2 regions of the Clostridium malenominatum genome follow, and region 2 is predicted to be linked to the other one. Evidence: a T-box and tRNA genes for the amino acid it is inferred to sense, from the RefSeq annotation. Region 2 holds a T-box; the other holds one or more tRNA genes.
What was found. A T-box is a leader RNA that pairs with one kind of tRNA and senses whether it is charged. The one in region 2 lies ahead of tyrS (tyrosine--tRNA ligase), so its partner is inferred to be a tRNA-Tyr.
Positions count from the first base shown of each region.

Region 1 (16,114 bases), on a different contig from region 2:
TCATAGGATTCAGGATGGACAGAAGTATTATCTAAGGGTTCCTTGCTTTCCATAACTCTTAAGAATCCTGCACATTGTTGGTAGGCTTTATCTCCTAATCTTTTAACCTTTAAAAGTTCTTTTCTACTTTTAAATTTCCCAACTTCTTCTCTATACAATACAATGTTTTGTGCAATAGAAGCGTTAACTCCTGATATGTATGAAAGCAGTGATGGTGTCGCTATGTTTAAATCCACCCCTACGGTATTTACGCAGTCTTCTACTACTCCCTTTAAGGATTCATCTAATTTTTTAGGAGTTACATCATGTTGATATTGCCCTACTCCTATGGATTTAGGGTCTATTTTAACTAGCTCTGCCAAAGGGTCTTGCAGTCTTCTCCCAATAGATATAGCTCCTCTTATGGATACGTCAATATCTGGATATTCCTTTGCTGCAAGTTCGGATGCTGAGTATACTGAGGCACCTGCTTCAGAAACTATAACGTAAAATAACTCTTTGCCCTTTTCTTCCTTCACTTCTTTTATAAGTTTTTCTATGACCTCTTCAGATTCTCTACTTGCTGTTCCATTTCCTAAAGATATAACATCTACATTGTGTTTATAAATTAGCTCTTTTAATGCCTTTATAGACCCTTCTACATCTCTTCTAGGCTCTGTAGGATAAATGGTTGCCGTATCTACAAACTTTCCTGTATCGTCTAGTACAGCTATTTTACAGCCAGTTCTAAAGCCTGGATCATATCCTAATACCACTTTTCCTTTTATGGGTGCCTGCATTAAAAGGGCATTTAAGTTAGCTTTAAAAATATCTATAGCTCCTTCTTCTCCAATTTCGGTAAGTTCTGTTCTTATTTCTCTTTCTATGGAAGGATAGATAAGCCTTTTTAGAGAATCTACAATACTCTTTTCTATATATTCATCAGTTATAGGATTATTTTTAAGTATTCTTCCCTTTAGATAGTTAATTATTTTATCCATATCTACAGATATTTTAACTGAAAGAATTTTTTCCTTTTCTCCTCTATTTATTGCTAGAATTCTGTGGGCAGGAATTGATCTTACAGCTTCCGTGTAATTATAATACATTTCATATGGGGTAGGTTCTTTGCTTTCACCCTTAGTTTCTATTAATCCTTCCTTAGCTACATAATTTCTAATCCATTTTCTATATTCTGCCTCATCAGATATTATTTCACTTATTACATCCATAGCTCCGTTTAAAGCTTCTTCCTCTGAGTTCACAGCTCTTTCTTCATCTATATATTTAGACGTCTCTTCTTTAATGTCTCCTTTAAAACTTCCGTCTAATATAATTTCAGCTAAAGGCTTTAATCCTTTTTCTATGGCAATAGTAGCTCTAGTTCTTTTCTTAGGTCTAAATGGCCTATATAAATCCTCTACCTCTGTCAATGTGGCACTGTTAACTATGGATTTCTTTAGATCTTCTGTAAGCTTTCCTTGCTCATCAATTATCCTTAATACATCCTCTTTTTTCCCCTGAAGATTTCTTAAGTAGCTCAGTCTCTCGCCAAATTCCCTCAAGGTAACATCCGTTAATCCACCAGTGACCTCTTTTCTATACCTAGCGATAAAGGGAATAGTATTTCCTTCATCTAAAAGCTCTATAACGCTATTTACTATACTTATGCTTATATTTAATTCTTGTGATAATTGTTCAACGATACTTTTCATATTTACCTCCAACTAAACTATTTCAAAATTATTTTACAACAGTTATATAAACTTTTCCAATGTAATATATTTTATATGATACTATTTTTATAAGGAGTTTCCCATGAATAGAAAAATTTATAGATATTTTGCTACTCTCTTTTTAATTATCTTCTTCTTTTCTTTTGGAACTTTTAAAGGAGCTAAAAACTTCAAGCCCGATAATGTTAAAAAGGACATTGTATATCTTGCTTCGCCTGAACTAAAAGGAAGACTAGCAGGAACTCTAGAAAATATTCAGGCAGCAAACTATATAAAAGAAAAATTTATAAGTAACAAGTTAAAGTCCTTCGATAATACTTATTATCATAACTTTAATACTTTTTATCCAGAGAAATTAAAAGACTCTCCATACTTAAAAGTTCTAGGGCCTAATAACGAATCCATAAAAGAATTTGAGTACGGTAAGGACTATAAAGAAGATATGATAAATTTTAAATCAAATAATATCACCTTTGATAAAAACAGCAAGCTATCCTTTAACAAAGAATTTATAGGGGTTGGTACCGATAAAGGCACTCTTATATTGTATTTAGCAGAAAACGACAATATGGAATTTAGAAGTTCTTTTATTTATGATTCTCCCATGAACTTATATTTGATGATTACAAATGATACGAAAGCACAAATTGAGTCCTCTTTAAAAGATGGCTACAAAATTGATTGCTACATACCCTACACGGTTAAAGAAACCACAGTAAGCAATGTAATGGGGTTAATTGAAGGAAAAGACTCTACCGCTTCCCCAATAATTATATCTGCTCACTTTGATCACTTAGGCACAGATTTAAATAAAAACATATATGGTGGGGCTTTAGATAATGCTTCTGGTATAGCTTTTGTCATGGAACTGAGTAGATATATATCTTCCCTTGGGAAACCAGATAGAAACATATTATTTATAGGTTTCAATGCCGAAGAATTTGGATGCTTAGGAGCTAGGGAGTTTGTTAAAGACTACAAAGATTTATTAAAAGATAGTAAAGTCTTTAATTTTGACATGATTGGAACAGATAATGCTTCTCCCCTTTGCATAATGGGCGGCGAAAAAGACTCTATTAATTCTCCACTTGTTAAATCTGCAGCTTCAGTATGTACTAAAGAAAAAATATATTTTAACTATTTATTTCAAGATTCTAGCGACCATGAAGCCTTTAGGAATGCAAACATTGATGCTATAACTTTCATCGATAACGATCTAAGTAGAATTCATACCCCTAATGATAAGGCTGAATTTATAAGCAGTAAATCCATAGAAAGGTGTTTTAGTGTAGCTTCTAAAGAAATAAAAAAACATGCTTTTACTAATAATCCATTCGTACTATATAATAAAATTCTTATACTACTTTCCCTGCCTTTAATAATCTTGTTGTTTACTTTGTCAAAAATAAGAGTTTAAAAAAATCCCCATGAATAGTGGGGATTTTTATTATTTCACTTTTAAATATTCATTTATAAAGAGGTCTATATCTCCATCCATAACTGCTCCTAAGTTACCCGTTTCTGCTCCAGTTCTATGGTCTTTAACTAAATTATATGGATGAAATACATAAGAACGAATTTGGCTTCCCCAGCCCATATCCTTGAGCTCTCCTGTTAAGTCCTCTATTTTTTCTTTATGAGCTTCTTCTTTTAACTGAACTAGTTTTGCTTTAAGCATTTTTAGCGCAGTTTCTCTATTGGAATGCTGACTTCTTTCATTTTGGCACTGAACGATTATACCTGTAGGCAAGTGAGTTATTCTCACGGCAGATTCTGTTTTATTAACATGCTGCCCACCAGCTCCTCCTGCCCTATAAGTATCCATCTTTAAATCTTCAGGTCTTATTTCTATGTCTTGGCTTTCAGTAAGTTCTGGTAATACTTCTAAGGAAGCAAAGGAAGTTTGTCTTTTGCCATTTGCATTAAAAGGCGATATTCTTACAAGTCTATGAATCCCTTTTTCAGCTTTTAAATATCCATAAGCAAAATCTCCACTTATTTTTAGGGTTGCTCCTTTTATACCTGCCTCATCTCCCGAAATCAAATCCAAGGTTTCTATAGTGTAGCCTTTTTTGTCAGCCCACCTACTATACATTCTCAGAAGCATCTCTGTCCAGTCTTGTGCATCGGTACCACCAACTCCTGAATGGAGAGTTAATATAGCATTGTTTCTATCATACTCTCCACTGAGTAGAACTTCTATTCTAAAATTGTCCACATCTTCTTTTAAGCTTTTCACTTCTTTTAACAGTTCATCTAGAGAAGAAGCATCCTCTTCTTCTCTAGTTAAATCACATAATATTTTTCCATCCTCAATTCTCGATTGAAATCCATAAAACTTACTCAATCTCTCCTTTAGGAATTTCTCTTCTTGGGTAACCTCTTGTGCCCTTTTTAAGTCATTCCAAAAATCAGATTCTCCCATTTTATTTTGCAATTCTTCTATTTTTAGTTTTATTTTATCGATGTCAAAGTGAATCCCCAATTTCTTTAAGGATTAATTCTAAAGAATTTAATTCACCAATGGTTAAATCCAATTCTATAAACATTTTTACTCAACTCCTATTAAGCTTCTCTTCCGCAGCAGTTTTTATATTTTCTGCCACTTCCACATGAACAAGGATCATTTCTTCCTATTTTGTTTTCTTTTCTTACAGGTTCTTTTTTAAGTGAATCATCACTATGGTTTGTCGCTGTTTCCTTTGCTACTCTTTCTCTTTCTGGCGCACTTTGTATCTGAACTCTGAAAAGATATTTTATAGTATCTACTTTAATATTATAAATCATCTCTTCAAACATCTGACTTCCTTCGAACTGATAAGCTTGAACTGGGTCTTGTTGTTTGTAAGCTCTAAGTCCAATACCTTGCTTTAAATGATCCATATTATCTATGTGATCCATCCACTTAGTATCAACAACTCTTAAAAGTATAACTCTTTCTATTTCTCTCATTTGCTCAGTTCCAAAGTCTTCTTCTTTATCTATATACATATTCTGAGCTATAGTAAGTAATTTTTCTTTTATTTCTTCATTTGTTAATTTAGAAAGTTGTTCTACCGTTACATAATCCTTAGGAAGATAAATATCTTCAAGGAAGGTTATTAAGTTTTCTAATTCTTTTTCAAATTCTTCTGCTATCCCTGATATATGAGAATCTACAACAGAATAAACCACATCTCTAATCATATCTTGTACTTGATCTTTTAAGTCTTCACCTGCAAGAACTTCTGATCTTTGTTTGTAAATTATTTCTCTTTGTTGATTTATTACATCATCGTATTGAATCAAAGTTTTTCTTATATCAAAGTTATTACCTTCAACCTTCTTTTGTGCATTTTCTATGGCACCGCTTACCATTTTACTTTCAATAGCTTCATCGTCTCCAAGTCCTAATTTTTCAACTACTCCCTTTAACTTATCTGAACCGAATATTCTCATTAAGTCATCTTCTAATGAAACGTAGAATCTTGATTCTCCAGGATCTCCTTGACGTCCTGAACGTCCTCTTAACTGGTTATCAATTCTCCTTGATTCATGTCTCTCGGTACCTATTATCTTAAGGCCTCCTACTTCTACAACACCTTCGCCTAGCTTAATATCCGTACCACGACCAGCCATATTAGTTGCTATAGTGACTGTTCCGTATTCACCAGCATGAGAAACTATCTCCGCTTCCTTTTCATGGTACTTAGCATTTAAAACCTGGTGCTTAACTCCCTTTTTCTTTAACATTTCAGATATAAGCTCTGATTTTTCTATACTTACTGTACCTACTAGCACTGGCTGACCCTTTTTATAAGTTTCTGCTATTTCTTCTACAATGGCTTTATATTTGCCTTTAGCTGTTTTATAAACTAAATCTGGTTGGTCTATTCTTACAACTGGTCTATGAGTTGGAATAACAATTACATCTAGACCATAGATTTCTCTAAATTCATTTTCTTCTGTTAGCGCAGTACCAGTCATACCTGATAATTTACTGAACATTCTAAAGTAATTTTGGTAGGTTATAGTTGCTAAAGTTTTAGATTCTCTTTCTACTTTAACTCCTTCTTTAGCTTCTATGGCTTGGTGAAGACCATCACTATATCTTCTACCTTCCATAACTCTACCTGTAAATTCGTCTACTATCATTATTTCGCCTTCTCTAACTATATAATCCTTATCAACCTTCATAGTATAGTTGGCTTTTAATGCTTGAACTACGTGATGCTGTATTTCCATGTTATCTGAATCTGCATAGTTTTCTACTTTAAAGAATTCCTCCGCTTTAACTATTCCATCATCTGTCAATATTACAGCATTAGCCTTTTCATCTACAGTAAAGTCTCTTTCTTTTAATAAAGATTTTGCAAAATAATCTGCCACTCTATAAAACTCTGTGGATTTTTCTCCTTGACCTGATATTATAAGAGGAGTTCTAGCTTCATCTATCAATATAGAGTCAACTTCGTCTACGATGGCAAAGTTTAGCCCTCTTTGTACTTTTTCTTCTTTGTATATAACCATATTGTCTCTTAAGTAGTCAAATCCAAACTCACTATTAGTTCCATAAGTAATATCACATCTATAAGCCTGCTGTCTTTCAGTTTGATCTAGCTCATGCAAAATAACGCCTACTCTAAGTCCTAGAAACTCATGAATTGGTCCCATAAGTTCTCTATCTCTCTTAGCCAAATAGTCGTTAACTGTAACAATATGAACTCCCTTTTCGGAAAGGCCATTCAAATATGCAGGTAAGGTTGCAACTAATGTTTTACCTTCACCAGTTTTCATTTCAGCTATTCTTCCTTGATGAAGAACAATTCCTCCCATTAACTGCTCTCTGTAGTGCTTTAACCCTATGACTCTCCAGGCAGCTTCTCTTACAACGGCAAAAGCTTCAACTAAAATATCGTCCAAGGTCTCACCACTAGCTAGTCTTTCTCTAAATTCATTAGTTTTTGCTCTTAATTCTTCATCTGTAAGTCCCTGCATTTTTGAATCTAGAGCATCAATTTTATCTACTAATGGAATTATTCTTTTTATTTCTCTATCACTATATGTGCCAAATATCTTCTCAAATAACCTCATTTTTTTCATCCTCACTAATTTTATTTTCTAAAAATACTTATTCTTATAGATTATATCATTTAATTTATTTGGGTTCAACTTAATACATGGTTAATGCACAATTTGTTAAATAATATTTTACAATGTTAATAGATAAGCCTTATAATTAAAGTATAACAGTTTAGGAGTGGTTTTATGATATCTAAGTATAATAATTACCTTTTTATATTTGAGGATATTCTATGTAGCTCGCCACAAAAACAAGAAGAGTGGGTTAAATTTATAAATAAAATTCCTGTCCACAGAAGGTATTTCTTCACATTAAATCCGGACTTTAGCAGAAAAACTCTCTCTAACATGATTAAGAACCTTAATATAAACTATGATTTTAACAATGTTTTAACACCATCTTATCTCATGCTAAGTTACTGCAAAACCCTCTACACTAACTTAACTATATACCCTATAAGTACTACTATGGATTTTCATGACTTTTATATAAGTAATATCAAAATAGATTTTGCAAATCCTAATTTAATTATTGTAAACACAAGTAATATGTCTAAGGAATATTTAAATGCCTTAAGTCATTTTAATAATATACCAATAATTTTTTCATCGATTCTTTGTACTAATAGATTCGATAAATGCGTAATGTGCAATGAAAATTGCAACTTAAGATATATAAAATCTTCATATAGAACTAGATTAATAATACCTGATTCCCCTCCAAGTTATGATGTTACATATTTATTTAAAAAGTTTAATATAGACCCTAAGGAAACAGTGCTTGTAACTTGCAAAATTAGAAATGACTATTTACAATGCGAGAAAGCCGGCTGCCAAATGGTTCTTGTTTTAAATGAAAAATACTCAAAGGAGGATTACATAGATTCCTCCTTTGATATAAATTTAGTAGTAGATAACCTTAATAATTTGTCGTATTTTTTAAATTTAAAAGAGGAGATTTAAATCTCCTCTTTCTGTATATGTTTCATTCTATGTTAATTATTCAAAATCTTGTTCAATAAGACCGTAGTTTCCGTCTTTTCTTTTATAGATTACATTAACTTCTCCACTTTCTGCATTTTCATATACAAAGAAGTTATGTCCTAAAAGTTCCATTTGAAGTACTGCTTCTTCATCTGACATAGGTTTCATTGGGAACTTCTTAGTTTTAACTATTTTAGGTTCATTTATATTTTTAATATCATCATCTGGAATTGATTGAAATCTCAATGAATCTCCATATAACCTTTTTTGTAATTTAGTTTTTTGCTTTCTTATTTGTCTCTCAAGCTTATCTAAAACTAAATCTAATGAAGCATACATGTCGTCTGTTGACTCTTCTCCTCTTAATATAACTCCATTAAAAGGAATTGTTACTTCTATTCTTTGAGTATTTTTTTGTACACTTAATGTAGCATGGGCTTCTACATTTGGATTAAAATATTTTTCGAGTTTCTCTAACTTCTTCTCTACTATATTTCTTAATGCGTTTGTAATCTCAATATTTTTACCAGTCACTGTAATTTTCATACTTCCAGCCCCTCTCTACTCTAAAATTTATAAAGTAATGTTTATTGTGTTACTATAATTTTAATATGATTTGAGTTAAATTACAAGTTAAATTATCAAAATCTTTAAAAAAATAGAGTTCTTATCTACATAAGAACTCTACATTTTAAGTTAGTTGACCTGATTTTTTCCCCCACACCCGCCTGCTGGAGCTTTTGCTACTCGGAATTAACCTCTCACTACTTACCCTCTCGTATATAATCTCAACGGCAGGACTTACCTCTAAGCCGCACCATGCTCATTAAACATTTTATTTAACTTACGTGGATCGTTTCGCCTGCGACTGGCATCGATTTTCAATCACAAACCTAACTTAACATAACTATTATACATTACTTTTGGCAACAGTCAATATATTTATTTCCTTTGCTCCATTTTTCATTAACTCTTTTCCACAATTATAGGCAGTAGCACCTGTTGTAATTACATCATCTATTATTATTATTTTCCTATTCTTAATTTTAATTCCTTCATTTAACTTAAAGGAATCATCAACATTACTCCATCTTTCACTTCCATTTAATCCAATCTGATCTAAAGTTTCCTTGCACTTGTATAGAGTGTTAACCACAGGGATATTTAATTCTCTTCCAACAACCTTTGCTAAATATTCACTTTGATTATATCCTCTTTTTTTATAGGATTTACTACTCATAGGCACAAAGGTTAATATAGGAGACTCTATATTAATGTGTAAAATTTTTTCTTTTAACAGTTCTCCTAAAGCTCTTCCACACTGAAAATCTCTACTATATTTAAATCTTTTAATCATTCCAACCATAGCATTTGAATAAACTCCTACACTATATCCTTTAAAACTATATTCCTCTCCACTTATTACAAAGACTTCATTAATGGAGTCGATTTTATTCCTACATGCAAGACAAAGAGAAGTTTTCTCTACAACTTTTTCACACAAAGGGCATTGTTCTTCTTCACTAAAAAGTACAGAGAGTACATTATCAAATATATCTTTTAAATATTTAATAATCCCATCTCCCAAGCTTCCTTATTGAAATTTCTTATAATATTTTTTGCCCTATCCATATGTTCTGTTTCTTCATTGGCTACAAATATAATTTCTTTGCTTTTCATATTATTTATGGCTTCTTCACCACAAAGATATGCAAGCTTTCTATAATCAAACAAACTATTATTTGCAAAAAATATCATCTCATTGACTTCTCTTCCCCTGTAAACTCCTCTTAATTTTTCCTTTAAATCATTTGTTACTAATATACCTTTATTGTATTTATTGAAGGTTAATAAAGGCTTTTCATCCCTTTCACTCTTATAGTAGGAAATTATATTATTCGCTAGACCTTTGCAATACTTGCTTATATAATTACAAACATTGGTTACACTTTCTTCATCAGGAACATATATTACCACTCTCTTTTCCAGCTTAAGCCACCATTTTAAATATTCATAAATAGTATAGGGTATATCTGTATTTAAATCTATTTTAGTAGTTATTACTCTAGGTTCTACCAATGGCAATGCACTTTCCATAACAGGAAGATTTATTTCTCTTTTCTTATTGAAAATTCCTTCTATGGAATAGGAAATTAATTTCCCATTATCCGAAGAACATTTAGCCATTATATCAATAATTTCATACTTGTTATATATAGGTAAGCTTCGTATATCATCATAAATTACCAAATCATACTTATTTCTTAATCTTAAAGCATTTTCACAATTACACACTATTAAATTTTTATTAATTTCTATAGCTGCATTTCTTAAATAACCATAGTTTCTTGGTATAGCTCTTCTTTTTAAATTTCTAAATAAATCAATACTCTCTTCTTTTTCATTGGTTATATATAAAACTTTTTTATTTAAGCTTAAAAAGTTCGCTATTGCCTTAGTTAGAACAAAAGAAGAATTGTTAGGAACAGTTACAATATTTAAAAACTGTTCTCCTGAAAATACCCAATTTGAAATTTGTTCAACTATTCCTTCTCTTTCTGAATAAGACTTAGGAATTTTATTTATAAACATACGTTATACACTCCAATATATTTAAGTTTTAATCTACGGCATTCATGATGTTTTCTATTCTCCATTTTAATAAGGAATATCTTTCAAAACTTTTATTATTATCAATCATGAACTTTATAGACTTTAAAGACCCTACTATTACAACTAAACTTTTTGCACGAGTTATACCTGTATATAGTAAATTTCTATTCATAAGCAATGGCGGCCCCATAAAAGCTGGAACTACCACCACCGGGAACTCACTACCCTGGCTTTTATGTATGGTTATAGCATAAGCTAATTCTAATTCATCTAAATACATGCTTTCATATATAACTTTTCTTTCTTCATCAAAAATTACTGTAATGACATCTTTTTCTTCGTCTATATCTTCTATATAGCCCATATCTCCGTTAAATATACCTATTCCTTCATTTTCCCCAAATCCAGCTATTCTTTTCCACTTTAATGAATAGTTATTTTTTATTTGCATAACTTTGTCGCCCACTCTAAATAACATTTCTCTAAATTCTTTTTCTTTCTTATTAGGCGACTTAGGATTTAATACCTGTTGAAGTTTTTCATTTAAATTGTCTACCCCTAAAACTCCTTTTCTCATAGGAGTTAATATTTGAATATGTTTTAGTTTATCCCAACTTTTATTAAAGGTTGGAAGTCTCTTATCTATAAGTCCTACTATGGTGTCTAGAATTACTGTTCCCTCTTCACCATTTATAAAATAGAAGTCCTTATCCTTTTCATTTAGTACTGGCATTTCACCATTATTAATTTTATGAGCATTAAGGGTTATCATACTTTTCGAGGATTGCCTGAATATATCTTTCAATTTTACTACCTTTACACAATTACTTTCAATTAAATCTCTTAAAACATTACCAGGACCTACAGAGGGAAGCTGGTCTACATCTCCCACTATTATGAGTCTTGTACCTAGTGATATGGCCTTTAATAAATTGTGCATTAGTAGTATATCTATCATAGAGGCTTCATCTACAATTATAACGTCACACTGCAAGGGAGACTCCTCTGTTTTTGTAAAAAGCTCCTCTTCTTCACTCATACCCATCTCCAATAATCTATGTATGGTTTTGGCTTCCTTTCCTGTAGCTTCACTCATTCTTTTTGCAGCTCTTCCTGTAGGTGCTGCCATAAAAACTGTCATACCATACTTTTCAAATATTTGGCTTATACAATTTATTATAGTAGTTTTTCCTGTACCTGGCCCCCCTGTAATTATCTCTATCCCACTTATTAAAGCTCCTTTTATAGCTTCCTTCTGAGAGGGTGCAAATTTAATTTGATTATCTTTTTCAAATTTATTAATTTCATCATCCACATCTATTTCTAGTTTATTAAAGTTACACAAAGAAAGTGTAAGAATTTTTTTTGTTACACCTAACTCACAATAAAAATAGGGTATGGTAAAAACATATTGTTCTCCATTACATTCTTCTATTTTAATCTTACCTTCATAAGCATTATATATTAAGCTTTCTTTTATGTGTTCCTCAGCAACTCCAAGAATTTCTATGGCTTCTTTTACAAGTCTATTATATGGCATACAGGTATTACCTAAACCACAAAACTGATTTATAATATATTTTATTCCAGAGCTAATTCTAAAAGGAGAGTTTAATTCTATCCCTAAATTACGAGCAATCTTATCAGAAGTTTTAAAGCCAAAGCCAGCTATATCTTCTGTTAAAATATATGGATTTTCCTTAACTATTCTTATAGAATCATTTTTGTATTTCTTATATATTTTTAAACATTGATTAGTGGTTACTCCGTAATTTTGGAAGAACATCATTACATTTTTTAGCTCTCTTTGTTTATTAAAGGATTCCTGGATAGTAGCTATTTTTTTATCTCCTATGCCTTCTATTTCTTTTAACCTTTCAATATTATTTTCTAAAACATTAAAGGTTTCCTCTCCAAAAATTTCTACCATTTTTTTCGCAGTTACAGGTCCTATGCCAGATATTACTCCTGAAGCTAGATATCTTTCTATACCCTTTGTTGTATTTGGCAAGCTTTCCTCACTAATGTCAACTTTAAATTGCTCCCCAAATTGAGGGTGAGTGACCCATTCCCCTATTAGATTTAATTCTTGGCCCTCAATTATATAGGGTATACATCCCGTAATGGTTATTAGTTTATTTTTTTCTTTTATCCTAGCTACCACATATCCATTTTCATCATTTTTAAAAACAATAGCTTCCACACTTCCCTGTATCTCTGCCATAAAACCTCTCCTAAATTGTTAATTTAATTTATATTATACCATATTATTTCCTTATACAAACAAAAGAGAGGTTATTTAAAACCCCTCCTTTTTTTCGTATATTTTATAAATATTTTTTTATTTCTTCAACTTTATCTAATCTTTCCCATGGAAGATCTAAATCTGTTCTTCCAAAGTGACCATATGCAGCAGTTTGCTTGTAAATAGGTTTTCTTAAATCTAAATAATTAATTATAGCCGCAGGTCTTAAATCAAATGTTTTGTTTATTATATCTACTATTTTATCATCTGATATTTTTCCTGTTTCAAAAGTATCTACAGCAATAGAAACTGGTCTTGCAACTCCTATAGCATAAGCTAATTGGATTTCTATTTTATCTGCCACTCCAGCGGCAACTAGATTTTTAGCTACCCATCTTGCTGCATAGGCTGCGGATCTATCAACCTTTGTAGGATCTTTTCCTGAGAAAGCTCCACCACCGTGTCTTCCATATCCTCCATAGGTATCAACTATTATTTTTCTTCCTGTTAAGCCAGCATCTCCTTGAGGTCCACCTACAACGAATCTTCCCGTTGGATTTATATAGTATTTTGTATTTTCGTCTAGGAGTTCTTGAGGAACCACTTCATTAACTACGTATTTTAGTATATCTTTTTCTATCTCTTCCCTAGTAACCTCTGGACTATGTTGGGTAGATACTACTATAGTGTCTATTCTAACTGGCTTTCCATCTTCATACTCTACCGTAACCTGAGTTTTTCCGTCTGGTCTTAAGTATGAAAGTGTACCATCTTTTCTAACTTCTGATAACTTTCTAGCAAGTTTGTGAGCAGTAGCTATTGGCATTGGCATATATTCCGGAGTTTCATTTGTAGCAAATCCAAACATCATACCTTGGTCTCCAGCACCTATAGCTTCTTCTACATCCTTTTCTCCTTTTTTAGATTCTAAGGATTCATTTACTCCCATGGCAATGTCTGGTGATTGTTCATTAATTGATGTTAATATAGCACAAGTATCACTATCGAAGCCATATTTAGCTCTTGTGTAACCTATGGATTCTATAGTTTCTCTAACAATTTTAGGAATGTCTACATAACAATTAGTTGTTATCTCTCCAACAACTAAAACCATCCCTGTAGTTACTGTAGTTTCACAAGCTACTCTTCCTTTAGGATCTTTTTCAAGTATAGCATCTAACACCGAGTCAGAAATCTGATCACATATCTTATCTGGATGCCCTTCTGTTACTGATTCTGAAGTAAACAATTTTCTCATCTTTTTACCCTCCAATTTAATTTTTATAAAAATAAAACCCCTTCGATAAGAAGAGGTAACAATGTTCCTTTTCTCTTATCTTGCAGATATTATCTGCTGGAATTGGCACCTTAGCATAATAGCTGGTTGCCGGGTTTCATAGGGCCCATTTCCCTCCACCTCTCTTGATAAGAGCTTTTTATTCTATTTTACTCTAAAAACTATAGCATAACCTCATTACCGTGTCAACGGGGAATTTTTTACTTAATCAAAATAAAAAAGACACTATCAACAGTGTCTTTTTTTGGTGGAAGTGGATGGATTCGAACCATCGAAGGTACTACCAACAGATTTACAGTCTGCCCCCTTTAGCCACTCGGGAACACTTCCATATATGGAGCTGGCAATAGGAATCGAACCTACAACCTGCTGATTACAAGTCAGCTGCTCTACCGTTGAGCCATGCCAGCATATTTAATAACTTAACAATCTAAAAATATTAATTAAAATTGGTGGAAGTGGATGGATTCGAACCATCGAAGGTACTACCAACAGATTTACAGTCTGCCCCCTTTAGCCACTCGGGAACACTTCCATTTGTGGAGCTGGCAATAGGAATCGAACCTACAACCTGCTGATTACAAGTCAGCTGCTCTACCGTTGAGCCATGCCAGCACATTTCATTATTAATATTCTTAATTTGTTAACAAGCAATAGTATACATTCTTATTTAATAAAATTCAACCTCGAAAACAGCCATTATGGGCAATGTAACGATTATTACTCTATATTACTCTTATTTCCTTCACATTTCTTCAAATTAATGCATTTAATATAATTATATTCTTTATTTGTTTATAACTTTATATTATAATGCTAGTAGAATATTCGAAAGCTGATAAGGAGATAACTATGCAAAAACTTCTAAGCAAATTAAGAAGAGCTGTAAATGATTTTAAATTAATAGAAAGTGGGGACAAAGTTGCAATAGGCTTATCTGGAGGTAAAGATAGTCTTACTTTACTACATTTGTTAAGTAGGTATAGAACTTTTTCTCCAGAACCCTTTGAATTAATTGTTATTACTATTGATCCTAAAACAGGTGCAGATTTCTCACCATTAGAAAAGTTATGCAATGAACTAAATGTTCCATTTTATTTGATAGAATCTAATATTAAAGAAATAGTTTTTGATATTAGAAAAGAAAAAAATCCTTGCTCTTTATGTGCTAATTTAAGAAGAGGAGTATTAAATGAAAAAGCAAAAGATCTAGGTTGCACTAAAATAGCCTTAGGTCATCATAAAAATGATGCTATAGAAACTCTATTGATGTCTATGTTCTATGAAGGCAGAATAAATAGTTTCTCACCTAAAACCTATTTAAGCAGAAAAGATATAACCGTCATAAGACCTATGGTGTATATAGATGAATTAGAAATTAAAAGCACTGCAGCAAAATATGAGTTTCCTATAATACACAATCCTTGTCCTGCAAATGGACTTACTAAAAGACAATACATGAAGGATTTAACCTATGCACTAGAGAAGGACATTCCCGGATTAAAAGACCATCTACTAGGAGCTTTGATGAACATAGAACAGCTAAATATTTGGGACAAAAGTAAGTTTTAGTTAATTATATTAATATTAAGCCACCCTCTCTCATATACATTATTAGGGAGGTGTGGCTATTTGAATATAATTCGAGCACATTATAAAGACCAGGCTTGTTTTTATAAGATAGGCAATTTTATATGCAATTATGTTGATGTTAATACAGTTATAGTATGTATAGGTACTGATAGATGTATAGGAGATAGCTTAGGTCCATTAGTAGGTACATTTTTAACCGAAAAGAATTTCCCTCTTCCTATATATGGAACAATCTCCGATCCTATACATGCTTTAAATATTGATAGGAAACTAACAGAAATTAAATATGCTCACCCTAATGCAAAGATTATTGCCATAGATGCCTGCCTAGGTCATGAGAATAATATAGGTGAAATACATGCAAGAGATTGTCCAATTCAACCTGGGAAAGGCGTTGGCAAAAAACTCCCTCCTGTAGGTGAATCCTCTATAATAGCAATCGTAGATTCTTCGGAAAATAATATATTTAGCAATACTAGAATAAGATTAGATTTTATATTCAAGCTAGCTAACGCAATAACACAAGCACTATTTCTTGGATATGAATCAAAAAAAGCAAAGAGTTAATCACTTTGCTTTTTGTTAATTCATTATTAATTCATTAAG
Region 1 is NZ_BAAACF010000003.1:341,252-357,365, forward strand. It holds gene ABDZ69_RS13480 (Tex family protein) at 1-1,694, opposite strand, end outside; gene ABDZ69_RS13485 (M28 family metallopeptidase) at 1,798-3,132, shown strand; one part of gene prfB (peptide chain release factor 2) at 3,163-4,185, opposite strand; one part of gene prfB (peptide chain release factor 2) at 4,187-4,264, opposite strand; gene secA (preprotein translocase subunit SecA) at 4,281-6,788, opposite strand; gene ABDZ69_RS13500 (HAD hydrolase-like protein) at 6,963-7,739, shown strand; gene hpf (ribosome hibernation-promoting factor, HPF/YfiA family) at 7,776-8,306, opposite strand; gene ABDZ69_RS13510 (ComF family protein) at 8,671-9,348, opposite strand; gene ABDZ69_RS13515 (hypothetical protein) at 9,321-10,352, opposite strand; gene recD2 (SF1B family DNA helicase RecD2) at 10,381-12,597, opposite strand; gene metK (methionine adenosyltransferase) at 12,701-13,876, opposite strand; SAM riboswitch class I at 13,949-14,050, opposite strand; tRNA gene ABDZ69_RS13530 (tRNA-Tyr) at 14,161-14,245, opposite strand; tRNA gene ABDZ69_RS13535 (tRNA-Thr) at 14,251-14,325, opposite strand; tRNA gene ABDZ69_RS13540 (tRNA-Tyr) at 14,366-14,450, opposite strand; tRNA gene ABDZ69_RS13545 (tRNA-Thr) at 14,456-14,530, opposite strand; gene ABDZ69_RS13550 (tRNA 2-thiocytidine biosynthesis TtcA family protein) at 14,768-15,487, shown strand; gene yyaC (spore protease YyaC) at 15,548-16,075, shown strand; gene mreB (rod shape-determining protein) at 16,102-16,114, opposite strand, start outside.
Region 1: it encodes a tRNA-Tyr, which carries the amino acid that the T-box ahead of tyrS (tyrosine--tRNA ligase) is inferred to sense. The anticodon was not compared.

Region 2 (16,114 bases):
AGTAGAGTTATCTTCAGGTTTTGTATCCTCATCCTCTTTTTCAATGTTTTCTTCCACAACACTTTGATTATCGTTTACGTTACCTGCATCTTTTGATTTATTACCACAACCAACAGATGTAATAATTAAAATAGTTGAAAGAATTATTAGTATTTTTTTTCTTAGCATTTATATGCCCTCCTTATGATGTTTTATTTTTCCTATAAATTATTACGGAAATAAAATTCCATAGTTCAATTATTAAAAGATTAAATGGATTAAATAAGTAATATTTAAACTGCTAATTCAATATATATTAGTATAATATAAGGAGTAAATGCAAATCAATTGCATTTACTTTGTTTTTTAAATATAATAATTATGTGGAAAATTTTATATAAAGTGAGGTAAGAAAATGAAGACGAAGGTTGATATTATTTCTGGGTTCTTAGGCGCAGGAAAAACAATGCTTATTAAAAAGCTTATTAAAGAAAATTTTATTAAAGAAAACATTGTAATAATAGAAAATGAATTTGGTGAAGTAGGTATCGATGGAAGCATTTTAGCTAAGAGTAAAATAAATATAAAGGAAATAAATTCAGGGTGCATTTGTTGCAGTGTTTCAGGAAATTTTGTACAAGCAATAAAGGAGATGTGCATTAAATATAATCCAGAAAGAATTATAATAGAACCTTCTGGAGTTGGAAAGCTTTCAGAAATATTATCTGTTATAAACCAACCTGAAGTAAAAAATATTGTAACACTTAATATGGTTATTACCGTTGTAGACGTTAGTAGATTTCATATGTACATTAAAAATTTCAGTGAGTTTTACAAAAATCAAATAACTAATGGTAAAACTATTGTTTTAAGTAGAAGCCAAAACCTATCTAAAGAAGAATTAGCAGATATTATGGAAAAAATCAATAAGTTAAATAGGGAGGCTATTATAATATCAACACCTTGGGATGAAATAAAAGGGGATAAGATAATAAATGCTGCAGAAAAAGAAAAGATAGATTTAGAACTTGAAAAGGTTAATTTAAATAAAGGAAGATTTAAATTAGGAAATAATCACTCTGCCAGTGAAGTATTTCAAACCTTTGGCATGGAAACCCCAAAAATATATAACAAAGAAAAGTTGGCTAGTATTTTAAGAGAATTAAAGGATGAGGAGAAGTATGGAAAGGTATTGAGGGCAAAAGGAATATTACAGGAAAATAAGGTGGAATGGGTGCAGTTTGACTATGTTCCCAATGAAATACAAATACAAAAGATAGAAGCTGATTATACTGGGAGACTATGTGTGATTGGTAGTAATTTAAATAAAGAAAATCTAAAAAAATTATTCTTATAGTAGGTAGAGATTATGAATACAGATATTGAAATAGTAACAGGCTTTTTAGGTTCTGGTAAAACTTCATTTATAAATGCATTAGTAGAAAGTACTTTAGTAGATAATGAGAAGGTACTTATAATTCAATGTGAAAGAGGACTTAGGGAAATACAAAAGACCATAATAGAAGATAAAAGGGTGAAGATAAAATTATATGATGCAGAAAAACCTTTAACAGAAGAGTACCTTAAATATGCTCTAACTCTTTATAGACCACATAGAGTAATAATTGAACACAATGGAACAAGAAATCTTATTGAAACTTTAAATATATTTAACAGTAAAGCTTTAAAGAAACACTGCAAGATAACTACTATTTTCTATATTTCAGAAGCTTCGGTGTTTAATTTTTATTTAGATAATATGGGAGGCTTTTTACTTCCAGCAGTAGAGTATAGCAACTTAATTTTAATAAATAACATAAATGAGGTAGGAAAAGAAGAAATAGATAAAATCCATAAGAAGATTGATTCCATAAACCCATATGCCATTATTATAGGAGTTAAAAAAGGCGAATCAATAAAGGCTATGGTCCAAAAAGAAAAAATATTAGAGGAAGGCTTTTTAAAAAAACTGAGGATATTCTTTAAAAATATAGTTTATAGATAAATATTATGATAGGAGAAAAATATGGAAGGTATTAACTTAGGTTTTGAGTATTTTAAAAATTTTTCTGTTATATTTATAAGCATAATAATTGAAGCAATTCCATTTATATTATTAGGCTCCCTTGTATCTGCATTAATTCAAATCTTTGTATCACAAGAGTTTATAGAGAAAATTATTCCTAGAAATAAGATTTTAGGATATATTGGAGCTGGATTAATGGGAATGGTATTTCCAGTGTGTGAATGTGCTATTGTCCCTATTGCTAGAAGACTTATGAAAAAGGGAGTTCCTGCAGGTGCTACCACAACTTTTATGTTAGCGGTGCCAATAGTAAATCCAGTAGTTTTGATGTCCACTTATTATGCCTTCTATGATAAGCCTATTATAGTGTTATTAAGGGCTATGTTTGGGTTTTTAGTGGCAATTACCATAGGTTTTTTAATTGATTACGGAAGCTATAATAAAGAGAATCCAGCAAAAACAGAGAGCTTTGATAATGAAAGAGGATGTCTTTGTGGATGTGGTTTTGATAGAGTATATGGCAATTCTAAGTTCAAAAGTATACTAGAACACACAATAATAGAGTTTCAAGATATAAGTAAATATTTAATATTTGGAGCTTTTATATCCTCCATGTTTCAAATTACGGTACCACGAAACTCAATAAAATCCATAGGATTAAACAATGTGTATTCAGTGATAATTATGATAGCTTTGGCATTTTTACTATCTATTTGTTCAGAAGCAGATGCTTTTATAGCTAAAACTTTTTCAGCACAGTTTACAACGGGTTCCATTATAGCATTTCTAGTTTTAGGACCTATGCTTGATATAAAGAATACATTAATGCTTATGGGCAATTTTAAAAGGGGATATGTGGCTAAAATAATAATCTATACATTAGGTTTATCTTTTATTATTGGATGTATAGTAAATTTTATGAGTAGATTTGGAGTGATATAGATGAAGAGATTTAATTTTCATGAGTTAGTATGGTTCATTATACTGTCAGGTTTTACATTTTATTTTTACTATTTATTTTACACAGGGAAGATAGCTATGTATATTGCTCCAAGAATGATGCTTTATGTGAAATTTTCCGTGGGAGTATTTCTAATACTATCCCTATATCAGTTTACTAAAATCTTTACGGTGCAAACAAGAAATAAGATTAATAAAAGTTATATTTTACTTTGGACTACCCTTGTTATTGGAATGACTTCATCTCAAATGGAATTAACCTCAAGCATTGCAGATAAAAGAGGGGTAAATATAAATATCAATAGAAGTGTATCAATGGGTACATCTAATGAAGATATTTATGACGAAGTCTTAATTGAATTTAATGATGATAATTATTTAGAAAGATTATATTCCATAGAAGAGAATATAGAAAAGTATAAGGGTAAAAGGGTATGTATTTCTGGATTCGTATTTAAGGACAAGGGGTTAAACCAGGGAGAATTTGTTGTAGGAAGAATGGTTATGACATGTTGTGCGGCAGATTCTCAAATTATAGGTTTAGTAAGCAAGTGGGAGGAGAGTGAAAATTTAAAAACAGATGAATGGGTGAGAATAGAGGGGGTTATTGAATCAATTTTATATAAAGAGCCATCAGGCAAAGAAATTGAGTTGCCTGCAATTAAAGTTGAAAAGTTAGAAAAAATAGATAGGCCTGATAATGTATATATATACTTTTAATATTTATTAATAAAAGGGGTCAGAAGGGGGAAGTGGTAGTTAAACACTTCCTTCTTCTGCCTTTACTTTGATAAATTTTGACTTACCCACCTGAATAACAAAACTACTATTTGTATCTGATATTGTAAATGAATTAAACTTTTCTCCATCTATTTTTACAGCATTTTGTGTAATAAGTCTTCTGGCTTCCCCGTTACTTTTAGTAATTCCACTCTTAGAGATGATCTTTACAAGGTCAATTTTTCCATCCTGTGCAAAGCAATCAAGGGATAAGGTAAATTCATCTATATCCTCAGGAATAAGATTTTTTTGGAATACAGTCTTAAAATGTTCTTCAGCTATTTCTGCTTCCTTAGCACCACAATATAAAGTTGTTATCTCTTTTGCAAGGCGCATTTTAACATCACGAGGGTTAGTTTCTGGGTTTTCAAGTTCTAGCTTAATTAATTCAACTTCATCTGGGTGAATATCTGTTGCCAGTTCAAAGTATTTAATAATAAGGTTGTCTGGAATAGTCATAGTTTTTTCATAAATTGTAACTGCATTTTCATATATACCGATGTAATTTCCAAGGCTTTTGCTCATTTTTTCAATGCCATCGGTACCTTCAAGCAATGGCATAAATAGGGCTACTTGACTCTCTTGACCAAAATCCTTTTGTAGCGTACGTCCCATAAGAATATTAAAAGTTTGGTCTGTGCCTCCCATTTCAATATCAGCTTTTAGTTCCACAGAATCATAGGCTTGCATTAATGGATAGAAAAATTCGTGTAGTCCAATAGGTTCGCTATTTTTATATCTTTTTTCAAAATCATCTCTTTCAAGTATCCTAGCAACAGTAACTTTCCCTGCAAGTTTTATTACGTCTTCAAAATTCAGTTTTGACAACCACTGACTATTAAATTTAAGATCAGTCTTATTTCTATCAAGTATTTTAAAAATCTGTTCTTCATAGGTTTTTGCATTTTCCAGCACCTGCTCTGTAGTTAATGGTTTACGGGTTTTGCTTTTACCTGATGGGTCCCCAATTTTGCCTGTGAAATCTCCAATTATGATTACTGCACGATGCCCTAAGTCCTGCATTTGCTTGATTTTACGCAGTACAACAGCATGGCCTAGATGTATATCTGGTGCAGAAGGATCAAGTCCAAGCTTAACTACAAGAGGACTATTCGCTTCAATGCTTTTTTGGAGCTTTCCCATTAAATTTTCGTCACTAACAACTTGGTTTACCCCTTTCATAATAATCTTAAACTGTTCTTGTGCACTTTTCATTACTATCATCCTTTCTAAAAATTAATTTGAATATAAAAAAGACCCCTGTTCTCTGCTCTATGCAGAGGACGGGAGTCTTGTGCTCACGTGTTACCACCTCAAATTTATTTACACATCACTGTATAAACCTCATCAGGTACGGCACAAAAGTGCTTATACCCTAGCCATATAACGGTGGCACCCGGCAACAGCCTACTAAGATATAAATCCTTTCAGTGCGCCACTCAGAGATGTATTCAAAATCTGTTTTCTGCCCCTCTCATCAACCGGTAGCTTTCTGTTGAAAACGTATGATTTCTACTTCTTCTCATCGCAGTTTTGTTGTATGGTTGGTAGTTTAGCATTAACATGATGAAATGTCAATAGTAAATTTAAAGTATAAGCTTTTATTTTAAACTACTAATTTGAAAATAGGTCTACTAAAATAAATTTTTTCATATTATTTAAAGATAAGATTTTATAGGAGAATGAATACATGAATTTCAAGAGTTATAAAGAGTTGATAAATAGAATGGAGCAAAACATATATCAACTTAAAAAGATTAGCTTTATGAGCTTTAATATTTATGAAAAAATGTTTTATGACAGCTTGATTAAAGAGGAGCGGTATAGAATTAAGGTTCTAAAAAATTTTATGTATAACATTAATGAAATGGACAACATATATAGAAAAAATGAAAATATGAGGCAACAAAGCTTTACTTTAGAAGAGCTTTTAAAATATGACGGCAAGAATGGTAATAAAGCTTATGTGGCTATTGATGGTGTAGTTTACGATGTAACTTATAATGCGGCTTGGGCAGCTGGAACTCATTTTGGGCTTAAAGCTGGAAGGGATTTAACTAAAGAAATAAACGCTTGCCATAATAAAGAACAAATTCTAAAAGGGCTAGAGCAGGTTGGAATATTAAAAACTGAAGGGAGCAGTGAAAATGCTCAATAATATGTGTCCCGCAGTAAAGAATAAATACGCTACTGCTAAAGAATTAGTTAAGAGAGCAGTTTCTCAAATAGAGATGAAAAATAAGAAAAAGATGAATTTAGTATGGATTGAGGCTGCTGGATGCTCTGGAAATATAATTTCTTTACTAGATGGCTCTGGTCCAAATATGCAGTATTTTTTAACTGATATGGTGAACTTTAAATATAACAATAGCATTATGAAGGCTCAGGGAGAAGAGGCTCAGGAAGAGTTGCTAGCTACCCTTGATACGGAGTTTATTCTTATAGTGGATGGAGCTATATCAACTAAGGATAATGGAGTTTATAATATTGTAGCTAATTATAAAGGGGAAGGGATAACAGGAATGGAAGAAGTAAAAAGAGTTGCACTTAAAGCAAAGTATATACTTGCTGTAGGAACTTGTGCCTCCTATGGTGGAATTTCAGCAGCAAAGCCAAATCCTACTGGTTGCATAAGTGTTTTTGATTATTTAAAAAAAGAAATAAATCGTGAAGCTATAAGAGTGCCAGGCTGTCCAGCTCACCCAGACTGGATTATGGGAACTATAGCTCAATTAATATTATTTGGGGATATAGAACTTGATGAAGATAGAAGGCCTGTTGATTTTTATAGAACGACCATACACGATATTTGCCCTAGAAGATCTTACTTTGAAAAAAGAATATTTGCAAAGTCAGTGGGAGAAAGAACCTGCATGTTTAAATTAGGATGTAGGGGACCTGTTACAAAAACGGATTGCCCTACTAGACAGTGGAATGATTATGTTAATTGGCCTATTGGAGACAATACTCCATGCATAGGATGTGCGTCTAAAGGTTTTCCAGATGGTATGGAGCCATTTGTGAGTATTTAATTTGGAGGGGATGAGGTGGCAGATAAGGTAGTTATTAATCCAGTTACTAGAATAAGTGGATATTTGCAGATAACAGCTTATATAGAAAACAATAAGATTGTAGATGTAGAAAGCCAGGGTATGCTTTTTAGGGGATTTGAAAAGATGCTAAAAGGGAGATCTCCTCTTGATGCTATTTATTTTACAGAAAGAATTTGTGGTATATGTTCTACAGCTCATTCTATGGCTTCTGCTAAGGCTCTTGAAAATGCTTATAATATTGTCCCAGACAGAAATGAAGAAATGATTAGAGATGTACTCCATGGAAGTGAATTTTTGCAAAACCACTTAAGACATTTTTATCAATATGTTCTTCCTGATTATGTTAAGGGATTTAATATAAATCCGCTATATTCAATTACTCATGATGATTTTAGAATACCCAAAAAACAAAGTGAGAGGCTTATAGAAAACTATTTTTCCTCTTTAAATTATAGTAGAAAAGCTCACGAGGCATTAGCTGTTTTAGGGGGAAAGGCTCCTCATAATCACGGGGTTTTTCCTGGAGGGGTTACCGTTAATATAACGGCTCAAAAAATTGTTCAGGTAAAGGCTTTGGTTACAGAAATTAGAGATTTTATTGAAAATAATATGATGGAGGACGTTTTTATATTATCAACTTATTATAATGATTATTTTAATATAGGGAGAGGACCTGAAAATTTAATGACCTATGGACTATTTGACAATTATGGTGAAGATATTTATTATGTATCTCCCGGAGTTATCATAAATGGTAAGAGAGAGGTTTTGGATATTAAAAATATAAATGAAAATATATATAAAGCTTGGTATAAGGCAAAGGAGAATACATTAAATATACAGGATAATAATTGGGAGGTAGATCCTTTTAAAGAGGGGGCATATAGCTTTATAAAAGCTCCAAGGTATAAAGGATATGCAATGCAAGTGGGACCCTTGGCCAGAATGTATATAAGTGGAGAGTATAGAGAAGGAATTTCAACTATGAATAGAATTGTATCAAGAGTATTAGAAGCTAAAAAAATTGCAAACAGTATGTTACAGCTTTTAGATAAAATAATACCTAAAGATAGTACTAATAAGGCCTATACATTGACTAAAAATGCCGTAGGATATGCCTTTATAGATACCACAAGGGGTTCTCTTGGACATTATGTAAATATTGAAGAAAATCAGATTAAAAATTATACAATAATAACGCCTAGTACTTGGAATTTATCCCCTAGGGATTCTAATGGAATTTTTGGTGCTTTAGAGGAAGCACTTATTGGTACCCATGTGGATAATCCTAAGAATACTACTGAAATAGGAAGAATTGTTAGATCCTTTGATCCCTGTGTTTCCTGTGCAACTCATGTTTTAACCAAGGATTCTTCTACAATGAATATAAGGTTGGTGTAGGTATGGGCAAGAAGATTTTAGCTATAGGAAATAGGATAATGAAAGATGATGCTATTGGAGTGTTAATTGGCCAAGAACTAAGAAGTGATTTGGAGAGATTAGGATTTGAGGTTATATTAGGGGAAACTGATACGGACTACTCTTTAAGTTTTATAGAGAATGGAGATTTTATATTTATTTTAGATTGTACGTTGTATGGCATTGAACCAGGCAAAATTTCTATTTTAGATATTAATAATAAGGAAATTTTTTTTGAAAAGGGTTATTCTCAACATCAATTAAGCTTAATAAAACTTTTAAATAGCTATAATTTTCAAAATGTAACTGGCTATATTATTGGCATAGAGGGTGTTGATGTTGATTATGGAGAGGAGTTAAGCAAGGAGCTTTTAGAGAAATTTAATCATATAAAAAGTCAGGTATATCAGAATATAGTTTTAAAGGATTCTATACATAAGGGGGAGTAAAGAGTGCATGACTCATTTTTAATGCAAAATATTTCTTGTGAAATCAAAAAAATTTGTGACGAAAATAATTTAACTAGAGTGGATATAATAGAAATTTCATTTGGACATCAAAGTCACATCACTGAAAAACATCTTTTAGAACATCTTTTAGATTTAAATAAGGATGTTTTACATGAAAATACTCAGGTGAAAGTAAGTTACGAAGATATGGATGAACTTACTGCTGTTATTAAAAAAATTCAGGGAGAAAAAGTATAGATATGAATATTATGAACAATGAAGTGGGTTATACAGTAAAAATACATGGAATTGTTCAGGGAATAGGCTTTAGGCCTTATATTTATAAAAAGGCAAGGGAATTAGATATTAAAGGTTGGGTTAGCAATTGTGATTCTTCTGTAATTATTAATGCTGAAGGCATGAGAAAGAAAATAGAACAATTCCTCATAGAGATTGTAAAGAATCCTCCTAAGCTTGCCAAAATTCAAAAGGTAGAATTAACTGAAAAAGATATAGAGAAATATAAAGACTTTGTCATAAGAAAAAGTATAACTTCAAATATAAAAGCAAAGTTTATTCTTCCTGATATTGCAACATGTGATCAGTGCATAGAAGATATATTTAATAAAAATTCCAAAAGATATAGATATGCTTTTACCAACTGTACTTTGTGTGGCCCAAGATATTCCATAATAAAGCTTCTTCCTTATGATAGGTGTAATACAACTATGAATAATTTTCAAATGTGTTTAGTATGTAATGATGAATACAAAAATCCTGACACAAGAAGATTTCATACTCAACCTACATGTTGTATAGAATGTGGTCCCCAGCTTATTTTAACTGATAGTAAAGGAGAAAACATAAAGTGTTTAGATGAAATAAAAGAATGTGCAAGGCTTTTAAATGATGGAAAAATTTTAGGAATTAAAGGCATAGGGGGATTTCATATAATATGTAATGCCTTCGATAAAGAAGCTGTTTTAGAAATTAGGAATAGAAAGAAAAGAGAACACAAGCCTTTAGCCCTAATGATGAGGGATATTGACCAAGTTAAAGAATATTGTGAAGTTAGCAAAAGAGAAGAAGAAATTCTCCTTAGCAATAAAAGACCTATAGTGCTTTTAACAAAAAAGAAGGGTAATGATATATGCCAAGAGGTTGCACCAGGGATGAATAAATATGGTGTAATGCTTCCCTACACTCCGTTGCATCATTTGCTCTTTAAAGAAGAACTACCACCTCTTGTTATGACCAGTGGTAATATTAGTGGATGTCCAACAGAATACACCAATGAAGGAGCTTTAAAAAATATCTCTAATGCAGTAGACTTTTTTTTATTTAATAATAGAGATATAAACACACCAATTGATGATTCTGTAGTTAAAATAGTAGAAGAAAAAGTCATGATAAGTAGAATGGGAAGGGGATATTCTCCTTACTATGTTGATAGAAAAATAAAAAACAATATATTAGCCTGTGGCGCAGAAGGGAAAAGCAACTTTTCCTTTGCGTTAGATGGAATTGTTTATATGAGTCAATATCTTGGAGATTTAAAAGAGTTAAATGCCTATAAGGAATATATAAAATCTATAACTAATATGAAAAATATTTTCGGGTTTCAGCCAAAGGTTATAGCTTTTGACATGCATCCTAGTTATATGTCTACCTTGTATGGGAAAAGTTTGAATGATGTTGAAGCAAAACTACCTGTTCAGCATCATCATGCTCACATGGCAAGTTGTATGCTAGAGCATCGTATAGTAGATAATGCTATAGGGATAATATACGATGGTACTGGATTAGGACTTGACGGAAATATTTGGGGAGGAGAATTTTTTATTGGAAGTATAAGGGAGTTTAAAAGAGTAGCTCATTTTAAATATACAAAAATTCAAGGAGCAGATTCTGCGAATAGAGATATATGGAAAATAGGGGTAAGTTATTTAAAAAATCTTAAAGATGAAGATGTGCTACGTTTTGGATTAAAGAGAATTGAAAGAGCTTCTGGAAATGATATAAGCAATGTGCTTTCTGCACTAGACCATAATTTAAACTGCTATAAAACCTCCAGTGTAGGTAGATTATTTGATGCTGTATCCTCTATTTTAGGAGTAAGAGAGAGTACAAGTTATGATGGGCAAGGTGCTATTGAACTTGAATGCATTACAGAAGAAAATGTTGAGGAAAGCTATACTTATTTAATAGAGAAAAAAGACAAAACTCATATATTAGATTACTCTTTCATGCTTAAGGATATATTAAATGACATCCAAAAGGAAGTAAATATTTCAAAGATAAGCGCTAGATTTCATAATACCATTGTAAATATGACAGTTGAAATGGCTTGCACAATAAGGGAAGAATTTAAAATAGATAAAGTTATTTTAAGCGGAGGAGTTTTTGAAAATGTATATCTTTTAAAAAATATTTATAAATGTTTGGTTAACAAAGGATTTCAAGTATTTTTTAATGAAAATATACCTATTAATGACAGCGGAATTTCTTTTGGACAAGTTGCTGTGGCGGATGAGATATTAAATGAAAAGGGGATATAATATGTGTCTTGGTATTTGTGGAAGAATAAATAGTGTGAATTTACCTTTTGCATCTATTGATATTAAAGGAATAGAGACCATTGTTAATGTAGAACTTGTAAACAATCCAGCAAAAGGGGATTATATATTAGTTCATGCTGGATTTGCTATTGAAAAAATAGATGAAGAGTATTTTCATTATTTAGATGGGGTTCTAGAAGAAATGTTAAAGGAAGATGATGGACATTAAAGATAATAATAAATTACAAAGAGTAATAAAGAATATAAATAAATATGCAGAGGAAATAGAAATAGATAATATAAACATCATGGAGGTGTGCGGCACCCATACAAATTCAGTAGCTAAGTATGGAATAAGAAGTGTTATTTCCAGCAAAATAAATTTATTATCAGGGCCAGGTTGTCCTGTGTGTGTTACTAGTGAGGACTATATAGATGCTGCTGTATATTTGGCTTCAAAAGACATAACTATACTTACTTTTGGAGATTTGATGAAGGTAAAAGGGAATAACTCTAGTCTTTCTATTGAAAAATCGAAGGGACGAGATATAAGAATACTTTATTCTGTTAATGAAGTTACTAAAATAGCAGAAGAATTATATCCTAAAAATGTTGTGTTTTTAGGAGTAGGTTTTGAAACCACTGCTCCTTTAGTTGCATCTCTAATAAAACAAACTTACTTAAGAAAAATTGAAAACTTATTCTTTTTAACTTCTATAAAAATAATGCCCCCTATACTAGAAAAAATTCTTAGCATTAAAAATAAAAATATTCATGGAATGATTTTGCCAGGAAATGTAGCTATAATAACTGGGGAGAAAAATTTTAAATTTATCCAAGAAAAATATGAAATACCTTCAGTAATATGTGGGTTTAAAGGGGAGGACATATTAGGTGGAATATATTTTTTAGTTAGAGATATTTATAGAAAAAATAAAGGTGAAGGTTACAATGGATTTGAAAATCTATATAGGAAATGGGTAAGTCAACAAGGAAACATGGTGGCTAAGGAGTTAATTAAAGATGTCTTTAAAGTAGAAGATGTAGTATGGAGGGGCATTGGAAAGGTTGAAAATTCAGCATTAGCCATAAATGACAAATACTCATGTACTGATGCGGTGAAAAAGTTTAATTTACAAGATTATTTTCATAAAAACAGTTATATTAAAGACAATTCTAGCTGTAGATGTACAGATGTTCTGCTTGGAAATATAGCTCCTTTTCAATGTAGTCTTTTTACAAAGATATGTAAGCCTGAAAATCCTTATGGGCCATGCATGATATCATCAGAAGGCGCTTGTGCTTCATATTTTAAATACAATTTCATAGGGGAGAGGTTAGGAAAATGAATATAAATACCATTGAGCTTATCCATGGAGAAGGAGGAAAGCATACACAAAAATTAATAGAAGATATATTTTATAAAAATTTTAAAAATGATGTTTTAATACAAAATACAGATTCTGCATTAGTAAACCTTCCTGAAGGGAAGATTGCATTTACAACGGATTCCTTTGTTGTAAATCCTATATTTTTTAAAGGTGGAGATATAGGTAAACTGGCTATCTCTGGAACTATAAATGATTTAACTGCTTGTGGAGCGGAACCAGTATGTTTAAGTGTGGCTTTTATTATAGAAGAAGGTTTTCCTATGGAAGATTTAATTAAAATTGTAACTTCTATGAAGGAAACATGTGAAAAGGCTAATGTAAACATAGTTACAGGAGATACCAAGGTGGTTCCTAAAGGTAAGGTTGATAAGATTTTCATAAATACAACAGGAATGGGAGTTGTTAATGAGTATGAACCTAAACGTATAATATGTGGGGATAAAGTAATAGTAACTGGAACAATTGGAGAGCACGGCACAGCAATAGCTGTAGATAGATATAATTTGAAGGTTAAAGGAAATATAGAAAGCGATTGCGAACCACTGAATTATCTTTTAAACTATTTAAAAAATTATTATAAACATATAAAATTTATGAGAGATCCAACTAGAGGAGGGGTGGCACAAGTACTAAATGAAATATCTAAGCAATGTGATTTAGGGATACATATTTTTGAAAAAAACATTCCTATAAGAGAAGAAGTAAAAGCTATAAATGAAATGTTGGGAATTAATCCACTTTATTTAGCCTGCGAAGGAAGAATGATAATTGTAGTGGATAAAGAGGTTTATATAGATATACTAGATGGATTAGTAAGAGAATGTAACTGTAAGGCTAGGGTTATAGGAGAATTTACAAGTGAATATGAATTTGTATATATTGAGAATGACTTTGGTGGAAAAAGAGTATTGGGAGAACTAGATACTCAAATATTGCCTAGGATATGTTGAAAAATAATATTATACATATAAATTTCTTACACAGAGTTCCATAGCGAGCATATTATGCAATATACATTAAATTATAGAAAGGTTGTTTGCAGTATGGATATGAATGATTTGTTAAAAAATTTGGGCAGTAGTGGCATTCTTGATAATCCAGGAACAAGTGAATTCCTTGGTAGTATGTTAAAATCAGGTGGAGCTGGAGGACTTGGAAGTATAGCATTAATTGCACTGGCAGCAATATTTTTATTAGGCTCAGGTGGGAATGATCAATGCTCATGTTCTTGCAAAAGATGCAGAAGACATAAACATCATCACAAAAGAAGATGTTGTTAAATATAATATAGAATGTATTGGGGTGGCTTGCACCCCAATTTTTATTTTATAATATATGACACATTTACAAATTACATTATACATATTATACTTTGAAATAAATAAAGCTAATTTAAAAGGAGATAATTTATGTTTAAAATAGAGGATTTACTCTCGGAAAACTTTTCGGAATATCCAGAAGAGGTTAGAGAATACTTACAAAGATTCTCAGAAGATTTAAGAGAAGCTTTAAAAGAAGAACTGGTTAAGCACATGGCTGAGGAAATGTTAACAAATATAGATAAGCTTAGTAGTATATTAAATAACGGGCATAAAGGGTATAATAATATGACTACTAGAACATTATTAGATTTATATTTAGAGATTAAAAAAGAAGAGGATTTTATAATGTTACTAGAAAGTTTAAGCAAATAACAAAAAGCACACTTTAAAATAGAAAGGTAAATTACAATGATGAAATTTAAAGAACTGGGACTTAGCGATGATTTAATAAAAATACTAAAAAATCAAGGAATAAGTAATCCAACTCCAATTCAAGAGGAAAGTATAATGTTTATAAAGGATGGCCATGATGTTATAGCAGAGGCACAAACAGGCACAGGGAAAACCTTGGCATTTCTACTTCCTATGTTTCAAAATATGTCTCCTAGTATTGATAAAATTCAAGGGTTAATATTAACTCCTACAAGGGAACTTGCAATTCAAATAACTGAGGAAGCTATGAAGCTTACGGAAGCTAAAGATTTAAATATATTAGCTGCATACGGTGGTAAGGATATAGGATCTCAGCTAAAAAAGCTAAAAAGTAATATTCATTTAATTATTGCAACTCCAGGCAGGCTTTTGGATCACCTTCAGAGAAAAACCATAAATCTTGAAAATTTAAAAACACTAGTATTAGATGAGGCAGATCAAATGCTTCTTATGGGATTTAAAAATGAAGTTGAAACTATTATAAAATATACAGGTAAAAAACGTCAAACCCTTTGTTTTTCAGCAACCATGAATTCAGATGTTAAAAAACTAGCTTATAAATATATGAAAGACCCTAAGGTAGTAGCAATACAAAAGAAAGAAGTAACTCTTGAAAACATAGAACAATTCTTAGTAGAAACCACGGATAGAAGAAAACTAGATGATTTGTGTAAGGTTTTAGATAAGGATAATGCTTTCATGGCTATAATATTTTGTAGAACCAAAAGAAGAGTTGATGAGCTTGAAGTGAAGCTTTATCAAAGAGGGTATAATTGCAAAAAGATACATAGTGATTTAACTCAATCAAAGCGTGAAAGAGTAATGAAAGATTTTAAAAATACAGATATTCAATATTTAATAGCCACGGATGTAGCAGCTAGAGGGCTAGACATAACTGGAGTTAGCCATATATATAATTATGATATTCCAGAAAGTGCTGAAGCTTACATACATCGCATAGGAAGAACTGGGAGAGCAAATGAAAAAGGATATACTTATTTATTTGTAGATCCAAAGGATAAAAGAGGTTTAGATATGATAGAAAAAGGAATTAAGTTTAAAATTCCTATCCAAAGGGATTAAATAGTGTAAACCCCATAGAAGTTAATAGGCTTATATGGGGTTTAACTTTCGCTATGTTTGATAAAATGTTAAATTATTTTTTGCAAAGAAGCTTTGATATTTTCAGTATATACACCACCGTGATAGCAAATTATTTTCTCTATATCATAATCAAGTAGTTTTTTAATGGACATTTTTGCTTTTGCCATATCTAAAGTATAATTTGGGTTTGCAATACAAAGCTTCCCATTTTCTACTACCAGAGCATCTCCAGCAATCAAGGTTTTTGATTCTTTCAAATAAAGGGAAATGTGTCCTGGCATATGTCCAGGAGTAGAAATAATTTCAGTTCCTCCGCACCAAGGAAATACATCCCCATCTTTTACACAAAAACCAACACTTACAGGGATTATTGATTTTAGCAAATTATGAAAGTTTTCAGCATCTGCCTTTTGTTCCTCAGGTAAAGAATCATATAAGGCTTCTGCTTGTTGCAATCTCAAGGATTTTTCTTTTCCACTAATGTATTTTTCATCATCATAAGATGAGATAATTGATACATTTGGATATGTACTCTTAAATTCCGCTAATGCTCCCATGTGGTCAAAATCATGGTGAGTTATAATTATTTTTGTTAATTTATCAAGGTTAAGGCCCCTTGCTTCTGCTGCCATTTTTATCAG
Region 2 is NZ_BAAACF010000001.1:1,007,554-1,023,667, forward strand. It holds gene ABDZ69_RS05010 (DUF4358 domain-containing protein) at 1-168, opposite strand, end outside; gene ABDZ69_RS05015 (CobW family GTP-binding protein) at 395-1,336, shown strand; gene ABDZ69_RS05020 (GTP-binding protein) at 1,349-1,984, shown strand; gene ABDZ69_RS05025 (permease) at 2,006-2,947, shown strand; gene ABDZ69_RS05030 (TIGR03943 family putative permease subunit) at 2,948-3,685, shown strand; gene tyrS (tyrosine--tRNA ligase) at 3,725-4,960, opposite strand; T-box leader at 5,022-5,283, opposite strand; gene ABDZ69_RS05040 (cytochrome b5 domain-containing protein) at 5,436-5,903, shown strand; gene ABDZ69_RS05045 (hydrogenase small subunit) at 5,893-6,777, shown strand; gene ABDZ69_RS05050 (nickel-dependent hydrogenase large subunit) at 6,793-8,199, shown strand; gene ABDZ69_RS05055 (hydrogenase maturation protease) at 8,202-8,666, shown strand; gene ABDZ69_RS05060 (hypothetical protein) at 8,670-8,924, shown strand; gene hypF (carbamoyltransferase HypF) at 8,936-11,224, shown strand; gene ABDZ69_RS05070 (HypC/HybG/HupF family hydrogenase formation chaperone) at 11,208-11,453, shown strand; gene hypD (hydrogenase formation protein HypD) at 11,440-12,573, shown strand; gene hypE (hydrogenase expression/formation protein HypE) at 12,570-13,565, shown strand; gene ABDZ69_RS05085 (hypothetical protein) at 13,665-13,895, shown strand; gene ABDZ69_RS05090 (hypothetical protein) at 14,025-14,309, shown strand; gene ABDZ69_RS05095 (DEAD/DEAH box helicase) at 14,346-15,452, shown strand; gene ABDZ69_RS05100 (MBL fold metallo-hydrolase) at 15,521-16,114, opposite strand, start outside.